One region of the Microbacterium sp. OR21 genome, then DNA from elsewhere that is predicted to be linked to it. Evidence: predicted binding sites of a transcription regulator. Region 1 holds the regulator's gene; each other region holds the start of a gene.
What was found. Region 1 encodes LexA, which represses DNA repair genes until DNA is damaged. Its sites were predicted from a motif close to TCGAACANNTGTTCGA; they were not measured.

Region 1 (3,274 bases):
TGCAGGAGGAGCTGGGGCTGGACGTGCTCGTGCACGGCGAGCCCGAGCGCAACGACATGGTGCAGTACTTCGCCGAGCACCTCGACGGCTTCGCGGTCACCCAGCACGGATGGGTGCAGTCCTACGGGTCGCGCGCCACGCGCCCCTCGATCCTGTGGGGGGATGTGTCGCGCCCGGCGCCCATCACCGTGTCGTGGGCCTCGTACGCCCAGTCGCTCAGCACCAAGCCGGTCAAGGGCATGCTCACCGGTCCCGTGACGATCCTGGCGTGGTCGTTCGTGCGCGACGACCAGCCGCTCGGCGAGACCGCCAACCAGGTGGCGCTCGCGCTGCGAGACGAGATCACCGACCTCGAGGCCGCGGGCATCGGCATCATCCAGGTCGACGAGCCGGCGCTGCGCGAGCTGCTGCCGCTGAAGGCCGCGGACCAGGCCGCCTACCTCGACTGGTCGGTGCGCTCGTTCCGCCTCGCCACCGGTGGCGCCCAGGCGGGCACGCAGATCCACACGCACCTCTGCTACTCGGAGTTCGGCGTCGTCATCGACGCGATCCGCGCGCTGGACGCCGATGTCACCTCGATCGAGGCCGCACGCAGCCGCATGGAGGTCGTCGCCGACATCGCCCGGTTCGGGTTCGATCACGGCGTGGGCCCGGGCGTGTACGACATCCACTCGCCGCGCGTGCCCAGCGTCGAGGAGATCGAGGCGCTGCTGCGCCGCGCCGTCGACGAGCTGCCGCTGCGGCAGCTGTGGGTGAACCCGGACTGCGGTCTGAAGACCCGCGCCTACGAGGAGACGGTGCAGTCGCTGCGCAACATCGTCGAGGCGACGCGGCGCGTCCGCGAGGACGTCATCGTCCCGGCCTGATCCCGCTCCGTACGAAGAGGCTCCCCGTCCGCCGACGGGGAGCCTCTTCGCATTCGCACCGAGTTCAGACCGCGCGCAGCACCGCCACGACCTTGCCGAGCACGACGGCCTCGTCGCCGAGGATCGGCTCGAAGGCGGAGTTCCGCGGCAGCAGCCAGGTGTGGCCGCCGCGACGGCGGAACGTCTTCACCGTCGCCTCGCCGTCGATCATCGCGGCGACGATCTCGCCGTTCTCGGCGTCGTTCTGGGTGCGCACCACCACCCAGTCGCCGTCGCAGATCGCCGCGTCGATCATCGACTCGCCGTTGACCTTGAGCATGAACAGGTCGCCCTTGCCGACCAGCTGACGCGGCAGCGGGAAGATCTCCTCGACCTGCTGGTCGGCGGTGATCGGAACGCCCGCGGCGATCTGCCCGACGAGGGGCACCAGGGCGGCGTCGCCCACGGCGGGAGCGCTGTCTGCCGGGTTCTCGGCGCCCGTGCCGGGCAGATCGATCAGCACCTCCATGGCGCGCGTCTTGCCCGGGTCGCGGCGCAGGTAGCCGCTGAGCTCGAGCTGTCCGAGCTGGTGGGTGACGCTGGAGAGCGACTTGAGGCCGACGGCGTCGCCGATCTCGCGCATGCTGGGCGGATATCCGTAGCGGGCGATCGAGGTCTGGATGACCTCGAGGATCGCCATCTGCTTCGGACTGAGGTTCTTCCGGCGCCGCGTGCGGGGAGCCTCAGCTGCGCTCTCGGTGGTCTCGCTCATCGGTGCTCCTTCATGCCCTCATGCGGTGCGGATCCGCGTCGTCGCGGGGATCCGATTCGAATGTCGGTGGCCCGTGGTGGGCTGACTTCATCGAAACCGTATCCGAGTTCGCGCGGAAAACGGAAGATCTGTTCGAGCGTGTCGACGAAGATTCGCCGGAGTATTCGAAGAATTCTTGACAGATGTTCGATATCGAAGATAAGTTCGGAACGTAGCTTCGCATCCGGCATCCCCGGCCGGATGCCGGATGCGAAAGCTGCACCACTTCCGCCTCACCGGCGGGGAGAGTGAAGAGGAGCATCACATGAGCACCATCAGCATCCAGGCCCCCCTGACCGCTTCGGTCCCGGCCGCTGCCGACGGACGTTCTGTCGCGACGCGTCTGCGCCTCACCGCGCGCGGCCGCCGTGTGCTCGCCACCCTCGCCGCAGCGCCCGTCGTGGCGGTACTCGCCGCGTCGCTGCTGGCGGGCGGAACCGCCATGGCATCGGGCGAGAGCGAGCCGACCGCGTTCGAGACCGTCACGGTGCTGCCGGGCGACACCCTGTGGTCGATCGCAGCCGAGGCCGCGCCCGGCGTCGACCCGCGCGAGGTGATCGACGACATCACCCGCCTGAACAACCTCAGCTCCGGCATGATCCAGGTCGGCGCGTCCATCGCCATCCCGACCGCCTACTCCGAGTGAGAACGAGCCGTCATCCGCGACGGTGCCGGCGGCGTGCGGCCTACGATGGAGTACGTGACATCACTCGATGAGCTGCCCCTCCGCGACGATCTGCGCGGGCTCACACCGTACGGCGCTCCGCAGGCGCCGCTGCCGGTCGCGCTGAACGTCAACGAGAACACCCATCCGGTGCCCGACGAGGTCGCGAGCGACATCCTCGACGAGATCGCGCTCGCGCTGCGTGACGTCAACCGCTACCCGGATCGGGAGTTCACCGCGCTGCGCGAGGGGTTCGCCGACTACCTCGGGCACGGTCTGACGCCCGAGCAGATCTGGGCGGGCAACGGCTCGAACGAGGTGCTGCAGCACATCATGCAGGCGTTCGCCGGCCCCGGCCGCGCGGCGTTCGGCTTCGCGCCCACCTATTCGATGTATCCGCTGATCACGCAGGGCACCGGCGCTCGCTGGATCGCCGGCACCCGCAACGACGACTACACCGTCGACCCCGAGGACGCGGCACGCCAGGTGAGCGAGGCGGACCCCGACGTGGTGCTGCTGTGCTCGCCTAACAACCCCACCGGCACGCCGCTGGGTCTCGACGTCATCGAGGCCGTCTACGCGGCGGCACGCGGCGTGGTGATCGTCGACGAGGCGTACCAGGAGTTCGCCCCGCACGATGCGCCGTCGGCGCTGACGCTGCTCGAGGGCCGTCCGCGGCTCGCCGTCTCGCGCACGATGAGCAAGGCGTTCGCGTTCGCGGGCGCCCGCGTCGGGTACCTGGCCGCCGACCCGGCGTTCATCGACGCGCTGCGCCTCGTGCGATTGCCGTACCACCTGAGCGCTCTCACCCAGGCCGCGGCCGTCGCCGCGCTGCGCAACTCGTCGACGATGCTTCGCATGGTCGACGAGATCGTCGAGCAGCGCGATCGGATCTCGGCCACTCTCGAGGCCCTCGGCTACACGCCGCACGCATCGTGGTCGAACTTCGTGCTG
Region 2 (3,274 bases), on a different contig from region 1:
CTCTCCTGCTGCGTCGCCAGGGGGCGGGCCCGACGGTGCTCGTCTCGCCGCTGCTGGCGCTGATGCGCGATCAGATCGCGGCGGCCGAGCGGGCGGGTGTGCGCGCCGTGGCGATCAACTCGACGAACGCGCACGAATGGTCCGACGTGATCGCGCGTCTCGACCGCGACGAGGTCGACGTGCTGCTCGTCTCGCCTGAGCGGCTGAACAACCCCGCCTTCCGCGAGAACCAGCTGCCGGCGCTGGTGCGCCGGATCGGCATGCTCGTGGTCGACGAGGCGCACTGCATCAGCGACTGGGGGCACGACTTCCGCCCCGACTACCGGCGCCTGCGTGAGCTGATCGCCGAGATGCCCGCAGGGGTTCCCGTGCTGGCGACGACGGCGACGGCCAACAGCCGGGTGGTCGCCGACGTGGCAGAGCAGCTTGGCGGCGCGTCGCCCGCGGATGCCGGGGTTCTGACCATCCGGGGGCCGCTGGCCCGGGCATCCCTTCGCCTCGGCGTGCTGCAGCTGACCGGCTCGGCACAGCGCCTGGCCTGGCTGCTCAGCCATCTGAACGATATGCCCGGCTCGGGCATCATCTACACGCTCACGGTGGCGGCCGCCGTCGACACCGCCCGGCTGCTGCGCGAGCAGGGGCACGAGGTGCGCGCATACACCGGCCAGACCGATGTCGAGGAGCGCGAGGAGTCGGAGGGGATGCTCAAGCGCAACGAGGTGAAGGCGCTCGTCGCGACCAGCGCGCTCGGCATGGGGTTCGACAAGCCCGACCTCGGGTTCGTCGTGCACCTCGGGGCTCCGTCGTCGCCGGTCGCGTACTACCAGCAGGTCGGTCGCGCCGGTCGCGCCAGCGACAGCGCCGACGTGCTGCTGCTGCCGGGTGTGGAGGATCGCGACATCTGGCACTACTTCGCCACCGCGTCGATGCCCGATCGAGAGCGCGCCGAGCGGGTGATCGCGGCGCTCGGCGACGCACCGTTGTCGACACCGGCGCTCGAGGCGATCGTCGACATCCGCCGCACGCCGCTCGAGCTGCTGCTGAAGGTGCTCGACGTCGACGGCGCCGTGCGCCGGGTGCAGGGCGGCTGGATCGCCACCGGTGAGCCATGGACGTACGACGCCGAGCGGTACGAGCGCATCGCCGCCGAGCGTCGCGCCGAGCAGCAGCACATGCTCGACTACCAGCAGACCGACGGCTGTCGCATGGAGTTTCTGCAGCGCTCGCTCGATGACCACACGGCGGCCCCGTGCGGTCGCTGCGACAACTGCGCCGGGCCGTGGTTCCCGACCGAGATCGGGTCGGATGCCGGGGCCGCGGCATCCGGAGCGCTCGACCGTGTCGGCGTGCCGATCGAAGCGCGCCGGCAGTGGCCCACCGGCGGCGACCGTGTGGGCGTTCCGGTGAAGGGGCGCATTCCCGCCGACGAGCAGGCGGGGGAGGGGCGCGCGTTGGCGAGACTCACCGACCTCGGCTGGGGAGGCACGCTGCGGCAGCTGTTCGCCGCGGGAGCTGCGGATGCCGAAATCACCCCTCAGGTGCTCGACGCCTGCGTCCGCGTGCTCGCCGGGTGGGGCTGGGAGCGGCGTCCGGTGGCCGTCGTCGCGATGCCGTCGCGGTCGAAGCCGCTGCTCGTCGACTCGCTCGCCCGCGGGATCGCCGACATCGGCCGGCTGCCGTACATCGGCGCGCTCGGCTACGCGAACGGCGGGCCGAGCGGCGAACCCGGCGGCAACAGCGTGTTCCGCCTCGCCGGGCTCTGGGAGCGCTTCACGGCTGACGGGCTGACGGTACCGGACGGCCCGGTGCTGCTCGTCGACGATCAGGCCGACAGCCGCTGGACCCTCACGGTCGCCGCCCGCGAGCTGCGCCGGGCGGGGGCGAGCGAGGTGCTGCCGTTCGTGCTGGCGCTGCGCGGCTGACCCCGCGGTGGTTCGCCCCATCCGCGAGACTTCTGTTCCAGCACGAGACGGCCCGCACGGAGCACTGTCTCGTGCTGGAAGGCAAGTCTCACTTGGTCCTACTGGACATCCGGAAAACGTCTCCGAAAAGTTTTCTGATCTGGGAAAAGTGATCCCTTCAATGTCGGTGGCCCTCCTCAGAATGGAGGTATGAACAGCCCGGCCGATGCTCTCGCTCAGGTCGCCGCCGACCTGCGTGATCTGCTGTCGGGCGACACGCTCGCGGGGCTGTCCGACGCGGAGCGTGCCGAGGCGCTCGCGGCGTTCGGAGAGATCTCGCGGCTGGCGGATGCCGGCATCGTCGAGACGGTGGCGACCGCCGACACCGAGTTCGGGCATCGGTTCGGCTGCCGGGGCATGAACGAGATGCTCCGCCGTGCCGCTCTGGTCGATGCGTCCGTCGCGGCGCGGATCATCCGGGCGGCGGAGGCCGTGCAGCGCGAGACGAGTCTCGTGTCGGGAGAGCGGATGCCCGCCCGCTGGCCCGCCATGAGAGAGGCTCTGCTCGACGGTGCGGTCGGAGTCGCCGGACTGCTCGCGGCCGTCGCCCCGGTGGAACGCGGGCGCGACCGCATCACGATCGAGCAGCGGATGTGGGCTGACGCCAACCTTGCGGCGTTCGCGCGCGGCGACGAGCTTCCCGGCGAGGAAGGCGACGATCGCGGCCAGGCGCCACGAGCCTCGGCAGAAGACCTCAAGCCGTTCGCGGCGGCTCTCGCGGTCGCGCTCGACCCCGACGGCGCCGAACCGACCGACCATCAGGCGCAGGCGCGCCGATCGATCACCATAGGTCGCCTGCGCGACGGCGTCCACCCGCTGCGGGGAAACCTCACACCCGAGGTCGCCGCGCAGTGGCAGCTCATCGAAGACGCGTACAACGACCCGAAGGTGGGTGGCGCTCCCGACACCGGCGTCCGGTTCACTCTCGACACCGACGACGCCGACGATCCGTTCAACACCGATCCGCGCAACGTGATCGATCCCCGCACCGCAGCACAGAAGCGGCACGATGCGCTCGCCGCCGCCCTCGGCATCGCCGCTCGACACAGCGAGATGCCCTCGCTGGGCGGGGCGGCTCCGACCCTGGTCGTGCATGTCGACGCTGCCGACTTCGCCGCCGGCACCGGCTGGGCGACTCTGCCGGGTGCCGAGTCGGCCGTTCCGCTGCACGTCGCCACCCACACCCCAGAAGCCTCACGAGCCCATTCTGACTCGGAAAGACCCTCTGCGCCCCCTCCTGAGACGAAACACGGCAAGACGTCTTTTCGAGACAGGCGCCGTTCCGAGAACACGGCCCCACTGGTCGCTGAATG
Region 3 (3,274 bases), on a different contig from region 1:
CTCTCGAGCGAGCCGGACAGCCGCTCGGAATCGTGCACGTTCATCTGGCAGCCGAAGGTGCGCACCTCGTAGGAGCGGCGACGCCCGTCGGCGGTGATCGCCGCGTCGGATGGCGCGATGATCGTCGGTTCGGAGGAGAGAGAAGACATGGTTCCTCCATTCTACGAGCCGCCGGGCCGGGTGGCCGAGCGGCTCGTGGAACGCAGGTTCAGTCGGAGTCGACGAAGCGGACGCCGCTCGGACGGCTCGTCGCCCGGCGCACCCCGACCTCACTCAGGGCGGTGCGGGCGGCGCTCATCGCCACCGATCCTCCGTAGCCGCGTCGGGCGAGCTGCCCGTGCAGCCGGCGCAGTGCAGTGTCGAAGTCGAGCCGGCTCATGCCCGATGCCTTGCTGCGGGCGAACTCCAGCGCACGCTCGGCATCGTCGTCGGGCAGCTCTTCCAGCGCGTCGTCGATGACGTCGCGCGGAATGCCCCGCTGCGCGAGCGAACGGGCCAGAGCGATGCGCCCTTGCCCCTTCCGCTCGGCCCCGGAGGTCACCAGCAGCGAGGCGAGGGTGTGGTCGTCGAGATACGAACGGCGCTGGAAGTCGTCGAGCACATCCTCGATCGCGTCACGGTCGAGATCGTTCTCGCGCAGAACGGATCGCGCCTCGGCAACCGACAGCTGCTTGGCGCGCAGCTTGCGCACCAGCGCGTCTTCGGCACGCTGACGGATCTCGTCGGGATCCGCCTCGATCGAACCGGTCTCGTCGTGATCGTCGCGCGTGTCGCCGAACCGACCGCTGCGCCGGGGCGCCGCCCGCACGGAATCCGTGGCAGGAACGGCGCCCCGCGCCCCGCCGAACAGCGGGATGATCGGTGCGAGGTCGTCACCGGAGCCGGACATCACGCCGGACGGCGCTCGGCCAGCTCGTCGACGGTCGCGTCAGCCTTGACACCCACACCCAGCTTCTGCTTGATCTGCGTCTCGATCGCCATCGCGATGTCGTCGTTCTTGATCAGGAAGTTGCGGGCGTTCTCCTTGCCCTGGCCGAGCTGGTCGCCGTCGTAGGTGTACCAGGAGCCGGACTTCTTGACGATGCCGTGTTCCACACCGAAGTCGATCAGGCTGCCCTCGCGCGAGATCCCGACGCCGTACAGGATGTCGAACTCGGCCTGCTTGAACGGCGGCGCCATCTTGTTCTTGACGACCTTCACGCGGGTGCGGTTTCCGACCGCCTCGGTGCCGTCCTTCAGTGTCTCGATGCGTCGGATGTCGAGGCGCACCGATGCGTAGAACTTCAGCGCCTTACCGCCGGCGGTGGTCTCGGGCGATCCGAAGAACACGCCGATCTTCTCGCGCAGCTGGTTGATGAAGATGGCCGTGGTCTTGGTCTGGTTCAGCCCACCGGTCAGCTTTCGCAGGGCCTGCGACATGAGTCGCGCCTGCAGACCGACGTGCGAGTCGCCCATCTCTCCCTTGATCTCCGCCTCGGGCACGAGGGCCGCGACCGAGTCGATCACGACCAGGTCGATCGCGCCGGAGCGGATCAGCATGTCGGCGATCTCGAGCGCCTGCTCACCGGTGTCGGGCTGCGACACGAGCAGCTGGTCGATGTCGACGCCGAGCTTGCGGGCGTACTCGGGGTCGAGCGCGTGCTCGGCGTCGATGAACGCGGCGATGCCGCCTGCCCGCTGCGCGTTGGCGATGGCGTGCAGGGTCAGGGTGGTCTTACCGGACGACTCGGGACCGTAGATCTCGATGATGCGTCCTCGCGGCAGGCCTCCGATGCCCAGGGCGACGTCGAGGGCGATCGATCCGGTTTGGATGACCTCGACGGGGGCGCGCTCGTCACTGCCCAGTCGCATGATCGATCCCTTGCCGAACTGACGTTCGATGTGCGCAAGTGCGGAATCCAAAGCCTTCTCGCGGTCGTCGGTCGATGGCATGACGTGCTCCTCTGTATCTCGAAGTTCTGCCGCCTGTAGGCTGTCGCGGCCGTTCCGGACGGACCGACTCTGCGACAAGGCGTATGGCTGAGTGCCACATCCTTCACCGTAGGAGCAGCCACCGACATTCGTTCGGCGGCAGCGTCTGATGTGGAGAAGATGACGTCAAGACCACTTGTGCAGAACATTACGCGCGCATCGAACAGAACTTCGACGACACGCCGTGCCGTGTCGGTCGAGTTTCGATCAGCGTTCGCGGGGGTCGAGACGCCCGACGCCGTATCGACGGGGCGCCGGCACATCGGTCTCGTCGCACAGGGCGAGCCAGATGTCTCGCGGCGGCACACCGGCATCCAGCGCCTCGCGGGCTGTTCTGCCCAGTGCGCCCAGGATCAGGTCGTGCGTCAGAGAGTCGGCGCGACCGCCGAACTCGTCGTCCACCGCGCGGAGGAACTCACTGCGTCGCATGGGTGAGCGGGGCCGCTCGATCAGTGCAGCGACAGCTCGGGCTCGACCGCGGCGACGAGGTCGTCGGGAACGACATCCGGGAAGCGGCTGAGGCCCTCGAGCACCGAGATGCGCTCCCCGACCTCGCGCATGATGGTCGAGATGGGAACGTCGAGCGCCTCGGCGACCGACGCGAGGATCTCGCTGGACGCCTCCTTCTGGCCGCGCTCGACCTCGCTCAGGTACCCGAGCGCGACGGAGGCCTTGCTCGCGACCTGACGCAGGGTGCGCCCCTTCTGCAGGCGGAAGTCCCGCAGCACATCGCCGATCTCCTGTCTGACGAGGATCATCGGAACCTCCTTTCCTTCGCGCCACCCGGAACCTGCTCCGAGGGGATCGCCAGTCTAACCCGATGGGGTGTCGTTGAATCTACTGTTTCTCGCTGTGCTTGAGTTGTGAGTGAGCGACCTGTCACGTAGAGGAGAACGCCGTTGCCCGGGGAGCTATTCCCCGACTGCTCGCAGCGCCGCGGCGACGGCTGCGGCCACGGCCTGCTGACGAACCTCGGCGCGGGTGCCCGTGAACAGATGCGGGATGCTGCGACGGCCGCGGGGAGTGACCACGCCGATGTGCACGGTGCCGACCGGCTGACCGTCGGGCGAGTCGGGACCGGCGATGCCGGTCGTGGCGATGCCGACATCGGCGGCACGTCCGTCCACCGCCACTGTCCGTCGCACCCCCTCGGCCATCTGCACGGCCACATCCGGATGCACGGGCCCGTGGTCGGCGAGGAGCACCGCGTCCACGCCCAGCAGCGAGTGTTTGAGCGGCGTCGCGTACGCCACCACACCGCCGAGCAGCACCGCGGAGGCACCGGGCACCGAGACGATCTCGG

Region 2: V2S04_RS05685 (DUF222 domain-containing protein) is a predicted target of LexA. The motif match lies at 2,045-2,060, and genes of this name have one in related genera.
Region 3: recA (recombinase RecA) is a predicted target of LexA. The motif match lies at 2,131-2,146, and genes of this name have one in related genera.

Annotation. Positions count from the first base shown of each region.
Region 1 covers NZ_JAZEXJ010000004.1:33,149-36,422, reverse strand. The annotation lists gene metE (5-methyltetrahydropteroyltriglutamate--homocysteine S-methyltransferase) at 1-866, shown strand, start outside; gene lexA (transcriptional repressor LexA) at 931-1,617, opposite strand; gene V2S04_RS12705 (LysM peptidoglycan-binding domain-containing protein) at 1,922-2,302, shown strand; gene V2S04_RS12700 (histidinol-phosphate transaminase) at 2,357-3,274, shown strand, end outside.
Region 2 covers NZ_JAZEXJ010000002.1:219,820-223,093, reverse strand. The annotation lists gene V2S04_RS05690 (RecQ family ATP-dependent DNA helicase) at 1-1,922, shown strand, start outside; gene V2S04_RS05685 (DUF222 domain-containing protein) at 2,112-3,274, shown strand, end outside.
Region 3 covers NZ_JAZEXJ010000003.1:196,445-199,718, reverse strand. The annotation lists gene miaB (tRNA (N6-isopentenyl adenosine(37)-C2)-methylthiotransferase MiaB) at 1-149, opposite strand, end outside; gene V2S04_RS09460 (regulatory protein RecX) at 209-889, opposite strand; gene recA (recombinase RecA) at 889-1,932, opposite strand; gene V2S04_RS09450 (DUF3046 domain-containing protein) at 2,179-2,400, opposite strand; gene V2S04_RS09445 (helix-turn-helix domain-containing protein) at 2,421-2,729, opposite strand; gene V2S04_RS09440 (CinA family protein) at 2,883-3,274, opposite strand, start outside.